3 regions of the Paenibacillus sp. FSL E2-0190 genome follow, and region 2 is predicted to be linked to each of the others. Evidence: riboswitches for the same ligand, from Rfam matches in the RefSeq annotation. Region 2 holds a riboswitch; each other region holds the start of a gene.

Region 1 (5,232 bases), 710 kb from region 2:
CCAGTACTGGTAACCCCAATGTCCAGAATTAAAGGGAATGCAAGTCCGGGATATATCTATGAAAATTCTTTTAAATCAAGAAAGTTTGTAGATATTCTTAAACGGGTCGCAGATGAATCTGGAGTTACACTTATTGACCTTAACTCGGAAAGTCTGAAATATTATAACGAGATCGGTGTAGAAGCAATAACATCCCTCTTCATGTCAATTGAAGCCGGAGAAACGCCAGGCAAAACAAATGACGGAAGTTACGCTAACGGGCATCCTTCAAAGAAAGTCGATGGGACTCATTTTAAAGAAGCGCTCTCCAAACAATTTTCGCGGATGATTGTTACGGAGCTTGTAGAGAAAGGTGCTACTGGCGATTCTACTGCTGCCTCCATTACTGCTTACCTTAAAGGGAACGTTAAGCATGCGGCACTAACAGGGAACTGGGGTAAGATTTTTCCGGAAATAACGAATGATACGACGACTGGGGAAGCTGCTTATTACCGTAATCAAATTGAGAAATTAATCCAGCTGGGAGTAATGGGCAAAGACCGTCAAGGAAATTTTAATCCGGATACGGTGATGACAGTTGCTGAATTCACACGCAGTATTTCTAAGTTAATGAAAGTGGAAAGATCAGATCTTGCCTATTATCCGAAAGGTAAGCTGTCACGTGAAACGATGGGTGCTATTCTCTATGACGTTTACCAAATAAAGTTTGCTAATAAACCTAAGTACATGACTGATTATAACGGCATAGCAGTAGTGCCAGGAGATCCTGGCTATGATTCGAATCTGGAGCCAGGAGCTAGAGGTGCGATGTACTATCCTCTTGTATCCTGGACGCAGCTTGTTGATACAGCGGACATTTCTCCTTATTTAATTTCAAAAGTGAAAAGTGCATATGAATTAGGACTCATTAGATCTGAAGTGGGGATTGCCAGAGGCGAAATGGTCAATGGGACAGAACTAGAACCTAAAGCTATAGTGACCCGGGAGAAAGCGGCCAAAGCTCTGTACTTTATGTGGGTGCTGGAACATGAAGTGAATGCAGAAAATCATGTTTCTTCTCTAAAATAGTCAGGGTGAACAATTCAAGGCACAGCAGCGATGCTGTGTCTATTTGTATGCAGTGAATTCCTCTCCACTTACAGCAGTGTATCTCTCACGGTTGTTTATTTCTACTTTCATTGTGGTAAGTAAGATTCGTAAAGCAATTTAAGAAAATGACAAACCCAGCGTATAAACGTGCATAGTTGTGCCATCCTAAGACGATCAGTTAACTATCAATTTGCTTAACGAGAGGAGATAGGGAAGATGTCAGGCAACAATAAACAAGCTACAAAAACCTTACCCCCACAGGAGCAGCATCATCAGCCAGGGATTGAGAGTGAAATGACGCCGCTGCCCAAATACGAGCCGGCAAATTATAAAGCAGCAGGTAAACTGCAAGACAAGGCGGCATTAATTACCGGTGGAGACAGCGGAATTGGGCGTGCAGTTGCTGTGCTTTTTGCTAAAGAAGGCGCTGATGTGGTCATTTCATATCTTAATGAACACTCAGATGCAGAGGAAACTAAACGTCAGGTCGAGCAGGAAGGCCGCAAATGTATCCTAATTCCAGGTGATATCGGTGACGAGAAATTCTGTAAGGATCTTATTAAACAGACGGTGGAGGGCTTAGGAAAGCTTGATATTCTCATCAATAACGCGGCAGAGCAACATCCGCAAGCTAAGATCGAGGATATTACTTCCGAGCAGCTTGAGCGTACTTTCCGTACGAATATATTTGCGATGTTCTATTTAACAAAAGCAGCTATGCCTCATTTAAAAGCAGGATCTACCATTATAAATACAACTTCAATTACCGCTTATCGCGGAAGCCCGCAGCTGCTGGACTATTCATCAACTAAAGGAGCTATTCTTAGCTTCACACGATCCTTGTCCACGAATCTGGCAGAGAAGGGCATACGGGTAAACGGTGTTGCACCAGGTCCAATCTGGACACCGCTGATTCCCTCTACCTTTGATGCAAAACAGGTTAGCGAGTTTGGAGGTACACAGCCTATGAAACGGCCTGGACAACCAGAAGAGCTGGCACCAGCCTATGTATATCTGGCCTCTGACGATTCCAGTTATGTGACTGGACAGGTTATTCATGTAAATGGTGGCGAGGTAGTAAACGGTTAGATCAGTACAGCTAATGTGAATAAATGGGTGTATTTCAATAAAAAAATATGTTACTATAAACCACGTTAGCATTTTAAAATTGTATATTTATGTCACTAGGGGTGCCGATTGGCTGAGACGGAATGGATTTCCGGACCCTTTGAACCTGATCTGGTTAAGACCAGCGTAGGGAAGTGGAGGACGAATTTCTGTTATCGGGCTATTTATAGTGCCGTCTATATACAGATTCTGACTGCCTTCCTTACGGGAGGCAGTTTTTTTGTTTTTTACTGACCTATAGGGAAGTGAGAGAGGAGATCGTGATATTGCAAGCTGAGATCCATCTAATATCAGACGGCAAGCTGCAACTGAGACATTTTGTTGAACTAGCTGTCACGGTGCAGATATGGGTCGATTATATTCACCTGAGAGATAAGCAATGTCCTGCACACGAACTACTCGCTGCGGCACAGGAGCTGTTGGCTGCCGGTATGCCCGCTACCAAACTGATAATCAACGACCGAATAGATGTAGCCTTGGCAGCTGGTGCCGCGGGGGTTCAGTTGGCCTGGCACAGTCTGAGTCCGGGTACAGCCCGGCGAATTGCACCTCAGCTTCGGCTGGGGAGATCGGTTCATTCTCCGGAAGAAGCGGCGAATGCCTCAGAGCAGGGAGCTGATTATTGCTTGTTTGGTCATGTATTTCCCTCGGATAGCAAGTTAGGGCTGCCCGCACGTGGGTTAGAGCTGCTTGCAGAAACGGTGAAGACCAGCTCTATTCCTGTAATTGCGATTGGCGGAATTAGCCCCGCTAATGCGGCGCAGATCATCAGGAAAGGTGCGGCAGGAGTTGCTGTGATGTCCGGTATTTGCGGAGCGGATGATCCTTATGAGGCCGCCAAAGCTATTCATAAGGCGGTTCATTCATAGCCTGGAGGTAACAGCACGGGCGAAGGGGGTGATTCAGAATGAAGCTGTTGATTAACGGGAAATCCGCAGAGTGTTCTGGTGGTATTCAAACTATAGCTGATTTGATCAGTCTTCCTGAGTGGTCAGGTCGTCTGATGATCATTGAGCTGAATGGAGAAATTGTCAGTAAGGAGAATTATGAAAGTACTGCTCTGAGCGAGGATGATCGTTTGGAACTGGTGCACTTTGTTGGTGGGGGTTGAGATGGAGCGGTATAGAATTTTGAGAAATTTATAAGAACCAAAGGGAGGTAATTTCATGCATGACCCGTTACATATTGGCGGTATCGAATTAACCAGTAGATTATTTATCGGAACCGGAAAATATAGCCGGAATACGTTGATCCCCGAAGTGATCGCAAGCTCTGGTTCTCAGGTGATTACTGTAGCGCTTCGCCGAGTGGACCCGCAAGGTGGAGCAGAAAATATCATGAACCACATTCCCGGCCACATGACTCTTCTGCCTAATACCTCAGGAGCGCGTACAGCGGAAGAGGCAGTCCGTATTGCAAGATTAGCAAGAGCTGCGGGACTGGGGAACTGGGTCAAGATCGAAGTGATCAATGATCAGAAATACCTGCTTCCAGATAATCTGGAGACCATACGAGCTACAGAGATTTTAGCAGCGGAGGGTTTTGTAGTATTGCCATATATGAGTCCGGACCTTTCGGCTGCTTTACGTCTGAGAGATGCCGGTGCTGCTGCTGTGATGCCGCTTGGTGCGCCGATCGGGACGAATCGCGGCCTGCGCACTAAGGAGCTTGTGCGTATTCTTATTGAAGAAGTGAATTTGCCGATTATTGTAGACGCCGGGATTGGCAAGCCCTCGGAAGCGGCGGAAGCAATGGAGATGGGGGCCGCTGCTGTTCTGCTTAATACGGCTATTGCAACGGCACGTAATCCGCTCGTCATGGCGGAAGCGTTCCGCGAGGCGATATCCGCTGGCCGCAAAGCTTATTTGGCAGGACTCGGTCCTGTAGAAGAAGTTGCTTTTGCTTCGTCACCGTTGACTGGATTTTTGAACTGAATTTGATAGGTCACGAAAGGAGGGAAGATTAGCATGAGCTTTTTTGACACACTGGCCCGCTTGGAGCAGTATCCTTATGAGCAGCTGTGGAAGGAGTTCCGGGAGGATGACGTTAGGCGGGCGCTTGGAAAAGACAAGCTGAACGAAAATGATTTGCTGGCATTGCTCTCTCCGGCAGCAACGCCGCTGCTAGAGGAGATGGCGTTGGCTGCACAGCGACTGACCCGTGCACATTTTGGTTATTCGATGCAGCTGTTCACACCGATGTATCTTGCGGATTTTTGTGTGAATCATTGTACCTACTGCAGCTTCAGCTCCATTTATGATTTTCCGCGTAAAAAGCTGTCCTTGGAGGAGGTTCGCAGGGAGGCTGAGAAGATTGCAGCTACAGGTCTGCGGCATATCCTCATTTTGACTGGTGAATCGCGCCGGGAGAATCCTGTCTCATATATTAAGGATTGTGTAGATGTACTTAGGGAATTTTTTTCCTCTGTCAGTATTGAGATAAATCCTCTATCAACTGCAGAATATAAAGAGCTTCTTCAAGCAGGGGTGGATGGATTAACACTATACCAAGAGGTGTACCACCAGGAGACTTACAGAAAGCTGCATGTTAAAGGGCCTAAAAGAAACTACCGGAATCGCCTGGATGCACCTGAACGCGGCTGTCAGGCAGGTTTTCGTTCTGTGAATATTGGTACGTTGCTCGGGATGTATGATTGGCGGCAAGAGGCATTCCAAAGTGCCATGCATGCCCGCTATTTGCAGGATCGGTATCCAGATTGCGAGATCAGTCTGTCACCTCCACGGTTTCGGCCTTATTTAGGGGAATTTAACCCGGAGTGTGATGTTACCGACCGATCGCTAGTGCAGATTATTTTGGCATACCGGTTATTTTTACCCCGTTCGGGCATTACTTTATCTACACGAGAGCCTGCCTCTCTACGCGATCATTTAATTCATCTAGGAATAACAAAGATGTCAGCCGGGGTCACTACTGAGGTGGGCGGTCACACTAATGCAGGGGGAACTCCGCAATTCGAAATATCCGATAGCCGTAGTGTGCAGGAGATTACGGAAA
Region 2 (5,232 bases):
GCTTGTTCAGGATTCTGCTCCACAAATATCTGTCCTTTTGTTATGGCATTTAGAAATTTTTTGAAGTAGGCTTCAGAATTTTGCAATCCTTGTTCGCTGGCCACCAGCACAAGCTCATAATAGTCAGGTACTCCGTAATCCGTTGGATTAAGCGAGGTGACCGGATGTCCCTCTTTTTCAAGGATCAGTTGTTCATGGTTGATGAACCCGCCCATTATTGCGTCCACTTGTCCTGTAGAGATCGCAGGGATAAGGTCAAAACCTACGTCAATCAGCTTGGCGGATGAAGGATCGCCTCCATCACTCTGGATCATTGTCCGAATCATTGCTTCATAGAGCGGAATGGAGGAATAGCCGATTTGTTTTCCCACGAGCTCTTTGGGACTATGAATACTGCCTGCCTGAGGAACCATCAGATGATTCAGTGGATGCCGCACGATAGCTGCAATCGAACGTACAGGAATTTTCTCGCCGCGTGCCATAAGTACCTGAGGCTGATAGCTGAGCGCTAGATCAATTTGATTTGCTGCTACAAGCTTTAGGGCGTCATTGCTGTCCGCAGGCATTTTGATCTCGACATCCAAACCTTCCTCTTGGAAAAAACCTTGCTGTTGCGCAGCGTATAGAAAGGAATGAACGGCATTGGGATACCAATCAAGCATAATCGTCAGCTTGTGTGACTGTTTATTTTCGGAATTGGAGGAACCGGTTTGGGAGTTGTTATTTAGCTTGTCTGCCTTCCCGCAGCTGCTTAAGAGCAAAAGTGTGCATACTAGAAATACAGAAATAAGTCCTCGTTGTGGTGATTTTAAATGATTCATTGGTTAGATCCTCTTTTCTTTAAAAATAATTGTTCGAGTAAAGCTATCGCCAGAAAAAGCACAACACCAAGCGCGGACAGCAGAAATACAGCCGCGAACATTTCATCGCTCTGCATATTTCCGGCCATTCTGCGGCTGAAGTAACCGAGTCCTTTACTGCCGCCGAGCCATTCCCCGATAGTAGCTCCGATGACGCAGTATACAATGGACAGCTTTAAGCCAGAGAAAAAAGCAGGCAACGCCAGTGGAATTTGGGTTTTGACAAGCAGCTGCCAGCGGTTTGCACCAAATGTTAATAATAAGTCCTTGTAAGTCTGGCCACTTGTACGAAGTCCATCATATGTACTCACTACAACTGGAAAAAAAGCCGTCAAAAACACCACAGCCACTTTGCTCCACAGCGAATATCCGAACCACATAATAAAAATGGGCGATAGCGCAATTAATGGGACCGTCTGGCTAATGATAAGGAAGGGATAGATGGCCTTTTCTACGGGGCGAAACAGGAACATTCCAATACCCAGCAATACACCAAAAATCACAGAAAGGACAAAACCTACCAGTATCTCCTGCAAGGTCGCTAATAAATGCTGTCCAAATAATAATTGCCTGTGCTCGATCAATGCGATGCCAATAGATGAAGGTGCAGGGAGAATAAAGGCTGGAATCAAGTGAAGGCGAACAGCTGACTCCCAGATTACAAGAATGAGCAGTACCAGAAGAAGGAAGGGACCATAGTTGTCTAGATGTTTTTTAAAAGGTATAGGTTGCATGCAATCTTCGCTCCAACTCTGCCCGTAGTGCTATAAACCGGGGTTCATAGTTCATCTTATAATGTCTTGGTTTTGGTAGATCGACAATGATCTCCTGTAATTCGCTGTGCGTACCGCCAGATAATAAATAAATCCGGTCACTGAGCAATAGGGCTTCTTCCAGATCATGAGTGATGAGCATAATCGTCTGATTCAGTTCACCCCATAACTCCAACAGCCAACGGTGTATCTCACGTTTGGTCATGGCATCGAGAGCGCCAAAGGGCTCATCCAGCAGCATAAGACCACTTCCGCCTCCAGCCACTAAGGTGCGCAGAAATGCTACTCGCTGTTTCATACCTCCCGAAAGTTCATGGGGATAAGCCTTCTCTACATCTGTTAAGCCGAAGCGGGCCAACATTTCCCGAATCTGAGTGATCGTTTTCTGTTTACTAAATCTGGGCTTGATCTCCCAGGGCAAAAGGCAGTTGTCGAGCACTGTTCTCCAAGGCAGCAATAAATCCTGCTGAGGCATATAAGCGATCTGACCTAAACGACTAGCGGTTGAGGGGAGCGTAGGGAGTTTTATTTTTCCATGAGTAGGTTCGAGTAAACCGGCAACCGTTTTGAAAAATGTGCTTTTCCCGCATCCGCTAGCACCTACTACGGAGACGAATTCCCCTTGCCTGATATCCATGGATAGATTTGCGAATACAGGGGGTTGTTCAGTTTCCGGAAAAGAGTAGGTTAGGCCTTGAATAGATAAAATGGTCGTGATGATCTAACCTCCTAATATTTTTGTGGAGCGTCTAAACAAATAAAGACCCATCCATTTCCAGAGGAAATGAATGGGTCAAAAAGTTCATTCTGCATAATAACACTTAACATGCTTGATGAAAATTCTGCTCCACTTCCCTCCGCTGGTATGATCCAGATCAGGTTCCAAGGGTCCGGAGCTTGAAGCTCCGTCTCAGTCGGCCGACTCCCCTAGTGAAATAACAGGTCCATATTAATTTGTTTATAAATATACCATATCTTTCTGAGAAGTAAAGAGAGAAAGAAGTGAAGGATTAATCCAAGATTGGGTAAGATATAAGTAGAAATCTAGTTAATATTACAATTCCGATGTATATAATCGGAAAAAAGTATTGACGATCATGTGATGGCAGTGTACTATTCAATTTACCGGAAAAAAACCGGATAGAGAGAGGGGATTTAATAATGAAAAAATGGAGTTTAACTATTATATTGGCGTTAACCGTGGTCCTTGTAGCGGCTTGCGGCAATAATTCGAATACCAATACGGCTGCTGAACCAACAGCTGGAACGAATGGTGGAGCAGCATCTTCAGCGCAAAACAGTTTGGAGGCTGTGAAGGCCAGCGGCAAATTGCGGATAGGTACAGAAGGGACTTATGCACCTTTTACTTATCATGACACTGCGGGGAAATTGACGGGTTTTGACGTGGAAATTGCCGAAGAAGTAGCCAAACGTTTAGGTGTTGAAGCTGAATTTTTTGAAACTCAGTGGGATGGTATTTTTGCTGGGATGGATGCGAAACGGTTTGATGTCATTTTTAATGAAGTTTCCATTAACGAAGATCGCAAAGTGAAATATGATTTCTCTGAACCCTATATTGTATCCAAGGCAGTATTGATCGTGAGCGAAAACAATGAGGATATTAAGACCTTTGCTGATCTAAAGGGTAAAAAAGCAGGACAATCCCTGACTAGTAACTTATCCGACATCGCTCGTGAGAACGGTGCTGAAATCGTAGCTACGGACGGTTTCAATCAAGCGATGGATCTGCTGACTTCGGGACGTATTGATGCAACTGTGAATGATGGCTTGTCTTATCTGGATCTGAAAAAACAAAAACCAGATGCAAAAATTAAAGTGGTTGATGAGATTCCTGAAGGCTCACAAAGTGCTGCGGTATTCCTGAAAGGCAATGATGAGCTGGTGAATGCGGTCAGTGATGCGATTAAAGAGATGAAAAGTGATGGAACGTACTTGAAAATTTCCGAGAAATACTTTGGAGCTGACGTTTCAAAATAATACAAGGCTAGCAAGGCTAATTAAGCCTAGAAGCTAAAAAGGATGTCTGAATAATGGATGACCGCAAAATACAAATTTTCTTAGATACACTGCTACCCCTGCTTAAAGCCGGGGTGGCTTTTACCATTCCGTTGGCGCTACTTTCCTTTGTGCTTGGATTGATTTTGGCGATCCTAACCGCGTTGGCACGTCTTTCACCGTGGGTAATTCCGAAGCTAATCGCCCGTTTTTATGTATGGGTCATTCGGGGAACCCCGTTGTTAGTGCAGCTATTTATTATATTTTATGGTTTGCCGGCTGTTGGTATTGTACTCGACCCTTTCATTGCCGCCACCATTGGATTTACCCTTAGCGTAGGGGCTTATTCATCGGAAATCGTACGCGCTGCTATCCTGTCGATACATAAAGGCCAGTGGGAAGCTGCCTTCTCAGTCGGGATGACTCGTGGGCAGGCTCTGCGCCGCGTAATTCTGCCACAAGCTGCACGCGTTTCTGTACCGCCGTTATCCAATTCTTTTATTAGCTTGGTCAAAGATACATCGCTTGCAGCGATCATCACCTATACGGAGATGTTTAGAACTGCTCAGCAGGTAGCCTCTACCACTTATGAGCCTCTGTTGGTATACTCCGAAGCAGGATTGTTTTATTTAGTGTTCTGTTCTGTGCTGTCGGTGCTGCAAAATTACTTGGAGAAACGACTCGATCGTTACTCTGCGACCTAAAGGAGAGATACTTGTGATTGAAATCATTAATTTGCATAAATCCTTCGGCGCACTCCAAGTGTTAAAGGGTATTGATCTGAAAATGGAGCATGGAAAGGTACTTGTCATTATTGGGCCATCCGGCTCCGGAAAGACTACACTGCTGCGCTGTTTTAATCTGTTGGAAATCCCGGATCAAGGCAGCCTGTCACTTGGGGATATCACCATCAATTTTACAGATCATAAGAAAATTCCTCAGAATTCCGTATTAGCTCTTCGGCAGAAAACAGGGATGGTCTTTCAATCGTATAATTTATTTCCGCATATGACTGCGCTAGGCAATGTGATGGAGGGACAGGTAACTGTCTTGAAACGAACCAAGGAAGAAGCGCGTAAGCGGGGCCTTCAACTGCTGGCTAAGGTGGGTTTGGCTGATAAAGCTGATAACTATCCACATCAGCTGTCAGGAGGACAGCAGCAGAGAGTGGCCATCGCCCGGGCTATGGCAGTAGATCCAGAAGTGCTGTTGTTTGATGAGCCCACTTCGGCGCTCGATCCCGAGCTGGTAGGGGAAGTGCTTAAGGTCATCAAACAATTAGCAGCAGAAGGTATGACTATGGTGATTGTGACCCACGAGATGAAATTTGCCGCCGATGTAGCGGACCGGATCATTTTGATGGATGGTGGTCATATTTTAGAGCAAGGGACTCCGCAAGAAGTGCTGGAGCATCCGAAGAATCCCCGGGCTCTGCAATTTCTGAATAGACTGAATGGTGAAGAAGAGTAGAAAGACAATATACAAGAAAAAGCAGCTCGGGAATCATCCGGAGCTGCTTTTTCTTGTGTAGATTATTCAAATGAGAAGAGTAACTGAAATTTGGCTTATACTCCTGTTTTCAG
Region 3 (5,232 bases), 2.5 Mb from region 2:
TCCAAGGAGCAGACAATTCGCAATCCTCAAGCTCACGTTCTAACAAAAAATTTCCGTATAAAGGTAAGCAATGGATTCTGTTAGGGATCTTCATCGTTTTCTTTTTTCTTTATGTAGGCACAGAGATGAGTTTAGTCAACTTTATGCCGGCTATCTTTATTGCCAAGCTAGGGATGACGGAGTCTGCCGCAGCACTGACAGTCACTTTCTTTTGGCTGGCGATGTCTACAGGAAGATTGTTTGCGGGTGTAATTGCCGAAAAAATATCTTATCGCGTGTACATTCTCAGCAGCTGTTTACTAACCTTGTTACTGCTGACACTCTTTCCGTTCACTGACAATCGAATGGCTGCTTTCATTGTAATTCTGCTGCTGGGGCTGTTTATGTCCGGTATTTTCTCCATTGCTTTAGTCTACTCCAGCAAAATGCTGCCTGGCACCGAAGAGTCAACACCCAGCATTATGATTGCTTCCGGAGGTGTTGGCGGTGCTTTGCTACCTCTGTTTATGGGCTGGTCTATGGACCATTTAGAAGTGGCACAAACAGCCGGATTACTGGCCGCTTTTGCCGCCTTCTTGTTTCTGCTAAGCATTGCCGCATGGAGGTTCCAGTCCATGCAAGCGTTGAAAGGAAAGAGTTCCCGTATTTAGAACAGTATCAACGTTATCCTTTTAGGGTAATGTGATCTATAAGCATATTCTGAGCACAAGGATGGACGATGAATGAATGAGTCTTCAACTGAGCCTTTGTTACATACTGCGCTCATGCAGTTTATATTTCCCTTTTCTATAAAAAAGGGCGATTCTAAGCAGCTTATCCAGCAATTACAGGACGACGGCTTCACACGTTTTTTTCTGGATAATAAAGAGCTTGAAGCTGCCTATTACGGAGATGGCTACTGTGTTTCCCATGAACGAATGGAGCGCACCTATTTACCGTTTGCTGCACATGTCCTTTTTCCACGCAGGAAGGATGCCGACTCGTTTCGCCGTTTTTCCAGAGTAAATAATCTCGACTGCATTCTGGAGATTCCGCAGCAATCTATATTTTTCAAAATTCTCTCGACGGATATATTCATATGTCCTTTTCAGCTTGGATTCGTGACGATACGTGTCCAGCTGGAGGGGGATTCAATTCCCTTTAGTATTGCCCTAGAATTCGCGGATCGTTTCCGTGCGCTAGAGAATACCTTCATACAGGATGATTACACTTATATTCATTGCGGGGAACAGACCTATGAGATGGTAGAGGATTTTGTCTTCCGAAATTTGGTGGATGGACTGGAGCCATATCTGGATCAATCGGATATCAATGGGGCTTATTTCGAGACCCTTCCTTTTTTCGTAGATGAAAGAATGCAGGTGCAAGCTTTTTACGGCTTTCAGAATGAAGAAAGCTCTGATGAGATTAGTGTAAATCTACGCTATCGCGCCTCACAGCTTGATGGAATTAATCTGAACGGAAAGCCCTATGCCAGTGCCAGCGATCCAGCGTATATTGCAAACTATTGTCATGAGCATTCCTATAATCGCTGGGGTCCAGACACATATTATATGATGAATGAGCAAACCTTTTGCTGCATGACCCGCGCTGAACAGGAGATTGCTGTTAGTCTAGCCAACCAGATGTACGGGCAATATTATTACGGATTTTTACTCAATATTTTCCACAAAATCGTTCTGCTAAAGCTCGCCAATATGCACTCCCGACTTCGGATTAATCATGATTATGAGGAAATAGACAATCTAATCTACTCCATCAATAAGTTCTCGGCAAAGTTCTACTTCTTGGAGTTGATTTCCCAGTCGCAGGGCCGGGAGATATTTCTTCAGCTGCGTAAAGTATACGGAAACGACGCTTTGTTCGAGGAAGTGAAAGAAACCTTAAATGACCTGTTTCAGTATCAGGATAAGTTTCAGTCCAAGCGACGGGATAATCTGCTGATGATTCTTACTGTATTTACGGTAGTAAGCGGGATTTACGGCATGAATCAGGTCATTGACGATCTGGATGGAAAGATTCAATGGAGTAAAATGATTGGTTATTCTCCCTTTGAATTTCTTGCCCTCTTCGTGATCATGAGCGGGATTCTGATCAGCGTTGTCCTCACGCTAGGGGCGCTGGTTAGTGAGCTTAAACGGCGTCACCGCAAGAAATATAAAGATCTAGACTAGCAAAAAAGAAACTACTTGATTGGAAAAATTCAGGAGTGCACTACTAGACATTCCGAGTACAGCCGTCTATAATACACCGTATGCGAGAAATATAAGATATAAAGTATGGGTACAAAACTTATGCTTACTTATATTGCACATAGAAATACCCGTTAACTTCATAGAACCAGGGGTGCTGGAATTGGCCGGCTGAGATTGTATCCCACAAGATACTGACCCTTATACCTGATCTGGATAATGCCAGCGTAGGAATCGCCAATTGGTTCTGGTCCCTGTGACCTTAACTAACCTTGCGCCAAGCCAGCGTCCCGATCACTCGGGGCGCTTTTTTTGTAAGATCACTAAAAGATGTAGAAAAACGTACATACTACACTTTACGGTTCATGTTGTGAAGACGGGATTCTTGTAACCTTAAAGGAGAGAAGAAGACATGCACCTTAAAAAAGCACTTACGTTGTGCCTCACCTGTGTACTCATTCTTGCCATTGCCGGATGCGGCAGCAACAATGGGAATACAGCCGGAAACAAAGCAAATGCTACTGATCCAACTGCTGCGGCTGGGACGGATGCTCCAAAAGAGCTCACCAAAGTTAAAGTCGCACTCGACTGGACACCGAACACGAATCATACCGGTCTATACGTAGCTAAGGATCTTGGTTACTACGCTGAAGAAGGTCTGGACGTCGAGATCGTTCAGCCAGGCGCAGCGGGTTCTGATACTATGGTTACTTCTGGCGAAGCCGCATTTGGCATCAGCGCCCAAGAAGGATTAACACTAGCCCGTCTACAAGGCGTGCCCCTTGTCTCGATAGCAGCTATTATTCAGCATAATACGTCGGGATTCGCTGCTCCAGTAGATCGCAATATTAAATCACCAAAGGATTTCGAAGGTAAAACCTACGGAGGCTGGGGCTCACCGGCCGAAGAAGCAGCCATGAAAGCTATCATGGATCCTGAAGGTGGCGATGTGAAAAAGGTGAAGCTGATCAGTATCGGTGAAGCTGATTATTTTACCGCCGTCAAACGTGACATTGATTTCGCCTGGATTTTCTACGCTTGGACTGGTGTTGAGGCTGAGTTGCGTGGCGAGCCATTGGATATGCTGTACTTAAAGGATTATGCGCCGCAGCTCGATTATTACACGCCTGTGCTGACGACGAGTGAGAAGCAAATTGCAGATCATCCTGATCTGGTGAAGGCCTTCATGAAAGCCACATCAAAAGGTTATCAATATGCCATAGATCATCCGGAAGAGGCTGCCGGTATGTTATCGAAGGCCGTTCCTGACCTGGACGCCGACCTTGTCCTAGCTAGCCAAAAATGGCTTAGCCCAAAATACAAGGACGATGCTGCCCGCTGGGGCGAGCAAAAAACCGAGGTCTGGCAGAATTATGGCGACTGGATGTACGATCTGAAGTTGCTGGATAAACCGCTGGATGCTGCTAGTGCATTCAGTAATGATTTTTTACCGGCGGAGTAAACAACAATTGTAATGAATTACTTCGTTATCAAAGTTGGCTTTTTAAACTTACCTTATAAAATGAGAGGATTGATTATTGTGGCTAACACCCTACTAAGCATTCAAGTAATTCCAAAAACTCCGAACAATGAGGATTCCATCCCATACGTAGATAAAGCGATTGAGGTCATTCAGAAATCCGGTGTTAAACATCAAGTGAATCCACTGGAAACCACAATGGAAGGTGAGCTTAGCGAGCTGCTGGAGGTTGTGCGTCAGATGCAGGAGGCGTTGATCGAAGCAGGCAGTCCAAGCGTAATTTCGCAGATCAAAATCGCTCATAATCCTAACGGAATCAGCATGGATAAATTGACGGAGAAATATCGGCCGTGAGATCGACATGGAAGCTAATATGGCCGCCCCTTGTGGCGGTCGTCTTCTTTTTAACCGTATGGCAGCTATCTGTATCTGTATTTCATATTGAATCCTGGATTCTGCCGAGTCCTGCTGATATTGCCCGTGAATCCACCAGTAACGCTTCTGGTCTTTGGGCTCATACGATGGCTACGCTGCGGCTCACTTTAATTGGTTTTCCCATTGGTACGGGGGTAGGCCTGATCGTTGCTTTGCTTTTGCATCTTTTGCCTTGGGCTAGACGGGCTTTTTATCCACTTATTATTCTGAGTCAAAATGTTCCCTCCATCGCGCTCGGACCCCTGCTCATTATCTGGTTCGGCTTTGGTCTTTTGCCCAAAATCGTGCTGATTACACTAGTATGTTTCTTCCCGGTAGCTGTCGCTGCGATGGGCGGTCTGGCCCAAAGTGATCAGGTCATGATGAATTATATGAAAATGGCTGGCGCAAGCAAGTGGCAAATCTTCACCAAGCTGGAGCTGCCCTCTTCTATCCCGGCACTATTTTCCGGCGTAAAAATATCTGCTACTTATGCGGTTATGGGCGCCGTGGTCGCTGAATGGATTGGTGCGGATAAAGGTATTGGCTATTATATGCTTCTGCAGAAATCCGCATATCGTACGGATCGGATGTTTGTTGCTATTGTTATTATTGTACTTTTAAGTCTTGTACTCTTTGCTATTATTGCATTGCTGGAAAAATGGCTGGTTCGCTGGAAGCCGCGCCGTAACTCATAGAAAGGAAGATGCCTGTATGTCTCAAGCGACGCAAATGCAACACAGAACAACAGAAGTCATAAGCTCTCCTGAAGCTCATACCGTGGCACCCGCCCTTGAAGTGAGCGGCATCTCCAAATCTTTTTCCCATCGTCGCCGTGAGACGAAAGTTCTGAATAATGTCTCTCTCAAGGTAGAGCAACAAGAGTTCGTTTCGATCGTTGGTCCTTCCGGCTGCGGAAAAAGCACCTTATTCCATATGATTGGCGGCCTTGTGAAACCCGATGCAGGCACGATCCGCATGAACGGTAAGGTCGTTACAGGTCAACGCGGTGAAATTAGTTATATGCCGCAGCAGCCTGCGCTTTTTCCTTGGCGTACAATTGAGGATAATGTGCTGCTTGCTGGGGAGATCAAAGGTGCACTGCGGGATGGAGCCCGCGAGGAAGCGCGCCAGTGGCTTACCAAG

What was found. Region 2 has a riboswitch for thiamine pyrophosphate ahead of NST25_RS12680 (ABC transporter ATP-binding protein). Riboswitches for the same ligand answer to the same signal wherever they lie in the genome.
Region 1: it holds a riboswitch for thiamine pyrophosphate, as region 2 does, so the genes downstream of both, NST25_RS09480 (thiamine phosphate synthase) here and NST25_RS12680 (ABC transporter ATP-binding protein) in region 2, are expected to answer to the same signal.
Region 3: it holds a riboswitch for thiamine pyrophosphate, as region 2 does, so the genes downstream of both, NST25_RS02120 (ABC transporter substrate-binding protein) here and NST25_RS12680 (ABC transporter ATP-binding protein) in region 2, are expected to answer to the same signal.

Annotation. Positions count from the first base shown of each region.
Region 1 is NZ_CP150306.1:2,228,229-2,233,460, forward strand. It holds gene NST25_RS09470 (GDSL-type esterase/lipase family protein) at 1-1,068, shown strand, start outside; gene NST25_RS09475 (SDR family oxidoreductase) at 1,306-2,178, shown strand; TPP riboswitch at 2,266-2,367, shown strand; gene NST25_RS09480 (thiamine phosphate synthase) at 2,484-3,086, shown strand; gene thiS (sulfur carrier protein ThiS) at 3,125-3,328, shown strand; gene NST25_RS09490 (thiazole synthase) at 3,384-4,151, shown strand; gene thiH (2-iminoacetate synthase ThiH) at 4,185-5,232, shown strand, end outside.
Region 2 is NZ_CP150306.1:2,941,526-2,946,757, forward strand. It holds gene NST25_RS12670 (ABC transporter substrate-binding protein) at 1-821, opposite strand, end outside; gene NST25_RS12675 (ABC transporter permease) at 818-1,594, opposite strand; gene NST25_RS12680 (ABC transporter ATP-binding protein) at 1,575-2,270, opposite strand; TPP riboswitch at 2,469-2,572, opposite strand; gene NST25_RS12685 (amino acid ABC transporter substrate-binding protein) at 2,795-3,631, shown strand; gene NST25_RS12690 (amino acid ABC transporter permease) at 3,685-4,353, shown strand; gene NST25_RS12695 (amino acid ABC transporter ATP-binding protein) at 4,367-5,119, shown strand; gene NST25_RS12700 (S-layer homology domain-containing protein) at 5,215-5,232, opposite strand, start outside.
Region 3 is NZ_CP150306.1:478,773-484,004, reverse strand. It holds gene NST25_RS02130 (MFS transporter) at 1-650, shown strand, start outside; gene NST25_RS02125 (hypothetical protein) at 723-2,174, shown strand; TPP riboswitch at 2,333-2,443, shown strand; gene NST25_RS02120 (ABC transporter substrate-binding protein) at 2,605-3,654, shown strand; gene NST25_RS02115 (MTH1187 family thiamine-binding protein) at 3,733-4,026, shown strand; gene NST25_RS02110 (ABC transporter permease) at 4,023-4,784, shown strand; gene NST25_RS02105 (ABC transporter ATP-binding protein) at 4,819-5,232, shown strand, end outside.